3 regions of the Fundidesulfovibrio terrae genome follow, and region 1 is predicted to be linked to each of the others. Evidence: riboswitches for the same ligand, from Rfam matches in the RefSeq annotation. Region 1 holds a riboswitch; each other region holds the start of a gene.
What was found. Region 1 has a riboswitch for cobalamin ahead of ML540_RS07780 (radical SAM protein). Riboswitches for the same ligand answer to the same signal wherever they lie in the genome.

Region 1 (2,258 bases):
GGTTAAGCGCTCGCCTGAGTTCGTCGTTCGTCAGGACCAGCGGATTCTCTCGGTCCCAATGGACCTCAAGGGGTTCTATTCCAGGGTTGGGAGACTACGGGACGCCGTTTTTTCCCAGGACGCGCGGGGACCGTTCGTGATGGCGACGCGAAACAACACCCAGGCCGAAGTGGAGTATGTGTTCGTCAACGGGACCGGGCAGGCTGTGCCCGAGGTTGTCCTCAATTTCTATTTCCGTAACACCGGCAAGGGAAACCACATCCTGGCGGAAACCGTTTTCGACGATGAGCCGCCCTCGGAGTATCCCCTGTCTATAGGGCCGGACCCAAGGAGCAACTTCTCCGTAGCTCACCACAGGTCCGGCTCGTTCAAGACCCTCACGGTACGCCTGAAGATGGTCTGCGCCCCCCTGACGCCGCTTTTCCCAGGAGGCAACTACGAAACCCTGCGCTTCGAGGGGCTGGACGCGGCCTTCGGCGCGCCCGGCGGGGACGAGGCGCTCGCTCGCGACATGGCTGGACGCCTCCGGGCGAACTCCCTGCGAAATTTCCTGGCCGAGCGGTTCATCCCGAAAAGCCGGTTGGAGCAGCGCATGGTCGCCGGAAGCGATCTCGCCAGCAACGCAGATGCGGACATGCCGGGATGGAGCAGGCTGGAGGTGTCGCTGGAAAAGGAGCAGGGTGTCTTCCTGGCCGAGCTCGACCCCGGAGTGCAGCAGATGATCGTCTATCCGCGCGTGGGCGACGGGTCGTCCGTGGGTTTTTACCAGTTGGGTCCAGACGGTAGGCGCGAGGAACTCCTTGCCCTGCACGGCGCAGGAGAAGCCTGGACGCCTATATCCGCGCAGTACCCCATTATGCTCAACCCTGGTCTCACGATCGGTGGCAAGTACCGCGTCGAAATCCTGCTCCAGGGGCGCTGGGCCCAGGTCTGGAATAAAAACGGAACAATTTTCTTCGAGAAATAAGTTGGTTGTGACGCCTTTGCTGCCGCTGGCCCCATGTGAAATTGACATGTCCATCGGGACGGCCTAATTTGTCAGCAACGCCCCGGAAAACGGAAGACGGTGCAAATCCGTCGCAGGCGCGCTGCTGTAACCGGCGATAAAACGGGCGGAAAGCCACTGGGTAAGGCACCCGGGAAGGCTCCGCGCACCACCCGGCCGGAAGTCAGAAGACGTTCCTGGGGAGAATCGGCCAGGTCCCGCGAACGGACCATGGTTCCCGCGACGAGCCCTGCCGCGCAGGCGGCCGGGCTATCATCACCCGTCATCGTGGCGTAGCGTCTCTTTTTTTCGTTTTTGAAAATGCAAGCCTTTCGAGGTGTTGCGAGCTTTAATTGACAAGCGCCCAATATGTCGAAGCTTTTTTTGCTTCTTCGCGGCCCTTGCCTCTGTTAGAAACCCCGGAAACTCCGGAAACGCATGGACAACGAAACTCAGCAGGACATCCCGGCCGAAAAGGCCCGAATCAGAGCCGTCACGCCCCTGTCGCTGTGCGACTGGCCCGGGCGTAGCGTCTCCGTGGTCTACCTGGGCGGATGCAACCTGCGCTGCCCCACCTGCCACAACGCCACCCTGGCCTTCACTCCGAGCCTGCACCCGCGCCTGGACACCGACGCGGTGCTGCGCGCGCTTGCCGCGCGCAAGCGCTGGCTGGACGGGGTGGTGGTCTGCGGCGGCGAACCCACCCTGGACCCCGGCCTGCCCGCGCTTGTGGACGCGCTGCACGGGCTCGGCCTGCCGGTCAAGGTGGACACCAACGGCATGCTGCCGGAGGTGGTGGCGGCCGTCCGGGAGCGCAGCCCGGGCACGCTCTTCGCCGTGGACGTGAAGGGTCCGTGGGAGAAGTATCCCGTCCTCACCGGTGGCGCGGCGACGCCCGCCCAGGCGCGAGAGCGGCTTGGATCGATCTTCGCCCTGGCCTGGGCCTCGCCCCAGTCGTTCCTGTTTAGGATCACCCTCGTTCCCGGGCTCGGCCCGGAGGACGTCCAGACCGCGCGGGAGTACCTGCCCAGCGGTTTCACTCTGAGAGAACAACCCTACGTCCAACCCGCGCGGAGGGAGGAGAGCCCCTATGCCCCTGCAGATACAGAAACGCGACGGCTGCCTGGAAACCTGGTCCCTGGAACGGATCGCCCAAGCCATACTGAAGGCCCTTAGGGCCAGCGGCATCCAGGACCCCCTGCTGGCCAAGCGCATGGCCCGCAAGGTGGAGGAGAAGCTGGGCGACGAGCCCGTCGCGCTTCAGGAGAACGTG
Region 2 (2,258 bases), on a different contig from region 1:
TGGAGTATGAGGAGACGTTGGCAAAGGCTGCGAAATTCCTTGCGCTCACCGGGAGGGCAGACGCATGAAAGCCTGGATAGACGGCCGCATCGCCGGGGACGCGGCCCCCCTGCGCGTAAGCGGCCCGGCCTTCCGTTGCGGCATGGGGGTTTTCGAGACCATCCTGCATCACGGCCATCGCCTGCCGCGCTTCGAGCGGCACCTGGAGCGCATGCGGGCCAGCCTCGAATACCTGGGCATCGGCTTCGAGCTGCCCGGCGAAGAGGACTTGAGGCGCGCCGTGCTGGACGTGGCCCTGGCCAATGGCCTCTCCGGCGAGACCGCCCGGGTGAACCTGTTCTGCTACCAGGACTCCCCGGCCAGCCCGGCCAGCCTGTGCATCACGGCCATCCCGCACGTCCTGGACCCGGACGCCGCGCGCTCCCTGGTCGTATATCCGCATGCCCACGTCTCCCACCTGTGCGCCCACAAGACCATGGCCAACATGCACCAGCGCCTGGCCTGGGAATACGCCCGGAAGGCCGGCGTGGACGACGCCGTGCTGGCCGACGCCGGCGGGAGCGTGCTGGAGGCGGCCTGCGCGGCCCTGGTCTTCTCCGACGGGCATGGGTTCTTCGTGAGCGATTCGCCCTACAAGCTGCCGAGCTTGGCCCTGGAGGCCGCCTCGCGCAGCCTTTCCGTGGAGCCGGTGTACATCGGGCTCGACCAGTTGCCCGGCTTCAAGCACGCCTACTGGCTCAACAGCCTGGGCGGTATACAACCTGTAATACGGATCGACGCGGTGCGCTACGAGCCGGACTGGGACACCTGCCGCCCGCTCCTGCGCGACCTTCTGGGCCTGGACGATTGACACCGGGCGAAAGCCCGAGATAACGCAAGCTGGTCAGGTGCCCCGCAAGGGGAGAATAGGGAATCCCGTGAGAACCGGGAGCGGTCCCGCCGCCGTAAGTTCCAGACAAGTCCGCGTCCTTTGGAGCGCCACTGGGAGATGCTTCCCGGGAAGGCCGAGGCGGACGGAACGAGCCGGAAGACCTGCCTGGCCCCAGTTTGTTGCAGATTGCTGCAATTTGCTGCTTCCAGCACGGCAACGGGCTATTGCCGCGCGTGGATACCCGAAGAGGCGAATACGGGCCGCTTCTTCCCGCATGGGGAGGAGCGGCCTTTTTTGCCTCTTCGCAACAGCCATGCCCCCGGAGTGTTTCCCATGCGCAGTTCCCTCACCAGGCCCGGCCTGCGAAAAATCGCGTCGCTCATTCTTCTGCTCGGGCTGCTGGCCCTGTCCCAGGCGGCCTGGGCCGCTCACGGCGAGGCCCGGCCCGAGAAGCGCGGCGTGCTGCTGGTGGCCTTCGGCACAAGCGTGGCCGGAGCCGACGCGGCCTACGTGAACATCGAAAAGAAGCTGAAAGAGGAGATCCCGGGCGTGGAGGTCCGCTGGGCGTATTCCTCCAAGATCGTCCGGCACAAGCTGGCCGGGGGCGAGAAGCCCGTGAAGCTCGATTCCCCGGCCGAGGCCCTGGCCAAAATGATGGACGAGGACTTCACCCACGTGGCCGTGCAGTCCCTGCAGACCATCCCCGGCCAGGAGTTCCACGCCCTGTCCGAGACCGCGCGGTCATTCTCCGGCATGCCCAAGGGCATGAAGAAAGTGGCGGTGGGCCTGCCGCTGCTGGCCACCACCCAGGACCTCACGCGCGTGGCCGACGCCTTGGCCCAGTCCGCTCCCAAGGAGCGCAAGGTGGGCGAGGCCGTGGTCTTCGTGGGCCACGGGACGAAGCATCCGGCCAACGTCTATTATCCCGGCCTGCAGTACTACCTCTGGAAGAAGGACCGGCTGGCCTTCGTGGGAACCGTGGAAGGCTCCCCCACCCGGGAGGACGTGCTGGCTGAACTCGCCGAAAGCAATGTGAAGAAGGCCTACCTCGTGCCGCTGCTGGCAGTGGCGGGCGACCACGCCCATAACGACATCGCCGGCGATGAGCCGGGCTCCTGGAAAACCGTCCTCACCAAGGCGGGGATCGCCTGCGTGCCGGTGCTCAAGGGCACGGCCGAGTCCGACGCCGTGGCCGCCATCTGGGTGGACCACGTCAAGGCGGCCCTGGCGCAGCTCGGGACGGACAAATGACCGGCGGGCGCGCGGCGGCAAGGGACACGCTCCGGTGAACAGAACCGTCCTCGTCATGCTCCTGGCCCTGGCGGCCCTGATCCTGGCCGCCGCCGGGAGCGGGGCCGTGCCCGTGCCCATGGCCGACGCCGCGCGC
Region 3 (2,258 bases), on a different contig from region 1:
CGATCTTCGGCAGCGAACGGATGTTCAGGCTGGTCACGGTGCAGATGACGTTGAACGCGGAGTAGCCGCGCAGCTTTTCCATGACAGCGTTCACTTGCCGCGACACGCCGTCCCCGCCCCACGTGACCCGGGCGCGGTCGGCCACGACCGCACTGTGGCCGTCAAGCGAGATGCCGACGCCCACGCCGTTGTCCATGAGAAACGAAATGGCCTCGTCGTCCAGGAGCGTGGCGTTGGTCTGGACGCCGAACCGGAAATCGCCTCGGTAGCGTTCTATCCCGGCGAACATGGCCTCCCGGTTGAGCATGGGCTCAGCGCCGTGAAAGATGATCTGGGGGCGTGTTCCCTCCGGGAGCGTGGCCCGGAAGTGGGCTTTGAGCCTGTCCAGGGCCTCCAGCAGCCTGGGCTTGGACATGTGCTCGCCGTGCGAGCGCAGCTCCGACGGGATGTAGCAGTAGGCGCAGTTGAGGTTGCAACGCTCAGTGGGGTTGAAATAGACCGCCGAGGGTTTGAGGCCGAAGCGCAGGCGATGCATTTCCTGCGCGAATTCCTGGGCCTTCTGCTCGTAGGCGGCCATGAACGCGCGCCCGGTCAGGGTCTGACCGAGCTTCTCCTTGCGCACCAGCGCCCAGAAGGCCGTGTCCGGATCGACCACAGCCATGTAGTCGCGGTGGCCGATGTCCACGGGCTGCAGGGAGGGACTCATGCCTGTGTTGAAGAAGCGGCCCCCGCCGGGGGCCGCTTTGGAAGACGGCTGGGACATCGTTATTTCTTGGGATCCATCAGGATGTAGTGGGACAGTCCGGTGCCGTCGGCCTTGCAGGATTTCCTGAAGGCGATCACGTCTTTCTTGCCGTTCTTTTTCATGGTTCCTCCTTTGTTTCACCGTACAAACAAAAAAAGGGTTCCGGCAGGACTATCCTGCCGGAACCCTTTGCCTTCGGATTCCGTTGATGATGCGTTTCGACAGGTCTTCTGGCTCCCGGATCACTCGCGGAGGGGCCAGCCTTCCCGGGGAAAGCCCCAGTGACCGGCGTTTCGCCATGCCCTCCCGCGTCCCCGGATACAGCGGCGGGTCCGCCACGGATTCGCACCGTGTTCCATTATATCGAACGCATTCGGGGAGATACATACCCGTCGCCGAATGAAAGGTCAAACAGGGACGGGAGCTGGGCTCCGCCCGGATCCGCCAGGGGGATGATCCCCCTGGACCTCCAAAATGCTTCGCGGGCCAGACCGGCATGCCGGTCTGGCCCGCGAAGCGATAAAGGATTCCAAAGGGACTGATCCCTTTGGCCGCCGGAGGCATCTTACTCTTCCTCTGCTACTTCTTCCCGTACTTCACCAGCTCCGCGATATTATTCTGGGTATCAACCACCCGCACGAAATACCCCACATCCGGGGCGTACCACATCATGTAGGTCCCGCTCCAGCCGGTTTCGTTCCTCTTGCTCACCCGTATCCGGAACGTCTTGAAGGTACCGGCGGAAACGGTGATCTCCTCGGCGGCTTCCACCATGACCGTGTTGACGTAGTTCTGCGTGCCTTTGGCCAGGGCGGTGCTTTGCTGGAATGTCCGCGATTCGCCCACGGCCAACGGAAAGAATATATACGCGTCCTGTCCGGACGCGACAGAATACCTGAGCAGGGTTCCCTGGCTTTCCTTGACGCAGAAGTCCTTGTCCAAGCGCACCTTGCGGGTGGGGTCGCCGTTGCCTGTCAGGACGATCTCGTCGCCAACCTGTGCAACTTCCATGCGCTCGGCCATGGTGAAGGGGCTACGGGTCTTGGTGTTGAACACCCAGTAGTCGCCGGGTTTCCACTGCGGGGCCTGGGCCATGGGCATCTGCGCCACGGGCGCGGTCCTGGGGGCGCAAGCCGCGAGGAGCGCCAGAGCCAGCAGGGCGGGTATCAACCTGGGGGACGTCATATCAATCCGCCGCCTTGCGTTCCTTTGCCAGTTCCTCGGCACTCAGGCTCCACCAGGGCATGCCGTCCTTGGAGCGACGCACCTTGAGTTCCACGCCCTCGTCCTTCTTCACCTTGGAGGCCATGACCACGTCCTTGCCGCCGATATTGGCCCACACGCCCGCAACCTTCACCGTATCGCCCTTCTTGAGCCCGATGGAGTCCAGATCGACGAAATCCTTGGGGCCCAGGTGCACGGTCTCCACCTTGTTGTCTTTCTTGTCTCGCACAGTGAGCCCGACGCCCTTGGCCATGCCCGGCAACGGCGTGATCTCGATGATGTCTTCCAC

Region 2: it holds a riboswitch for cobalamin, as region 1 does, so the genes downstream of both, ML540_RS13555 (sirohydrochlorin cobaltochelatase) here and ML540_RS07780 (radical SAM protein) in region 1, are expected to answer to the same signal.
Region 3: it holds a riboswitch for cobalamin, as region 1 does, so the genes downstream of both, cbpA (modified peptide precursor CbpA) here and ML540_RS07780 (radical SAM protein) in region 1, are expected to answer to the same signal.

The regions. Positions count from the first base shown of each region.
Region 1 is NZ_JAKZFS010000002.1:131,634-133,891, forward strand. Features, by position in the region: gene ML540_RS07775 (glycosyltransferase family 39 protein) at 1-967, shown strand, start outside; cobalamin riboswitch at 1,006-1,200, shown strand; gene ML540_RS07780 (radical SAM protein) at 1,424-2,161, shown strand; gene ML540_RS07785 (ribonucleoside triphosphate reductase) at 2,076-2,258, shown strand, end outside.
Region 2 is NZ_JAKZFS010000004.1:155,538-157,795, forward strand. Features, by position in the region: gene ML540_RS13545 (chorismate-binding protein) at 1-68, shown strand, start outside; gene ML540_RS13550 (aminotransferase class IV) at 65-850, shown strand; cobalamin riboswitch at 869-1,054, shown strand; gene ML540_RS13555 (sirohydrochlorin cobaltochelatase) at 1,205-2,122, shown strand; gene ML540_RS13560 (FecCD family ABC transporter permease) at 2,157-2,258, shown strand, end outside.
Region 3 is NZ_JAKZFS010000005.1:145,415-147,672, reverse strand. Features, by position in the region: gene cbpB (peptide-modifying radical SAM enzyme CbpB) at 1-763, opposite strand, end outside; gene cbpA (modified peptide precursor CbpA) at 766-867, opposite strand; cobalamin riboswitch at 949-1,147, opposite strand; gene ML540_RS15385 (DUF3108 domain-containing protein) at 1,325-1,930, opposite strand; gene ML540_RS15380 (MamS/MamX family magnetosome protein) at 1,932-2,258, opposite strand, start outside.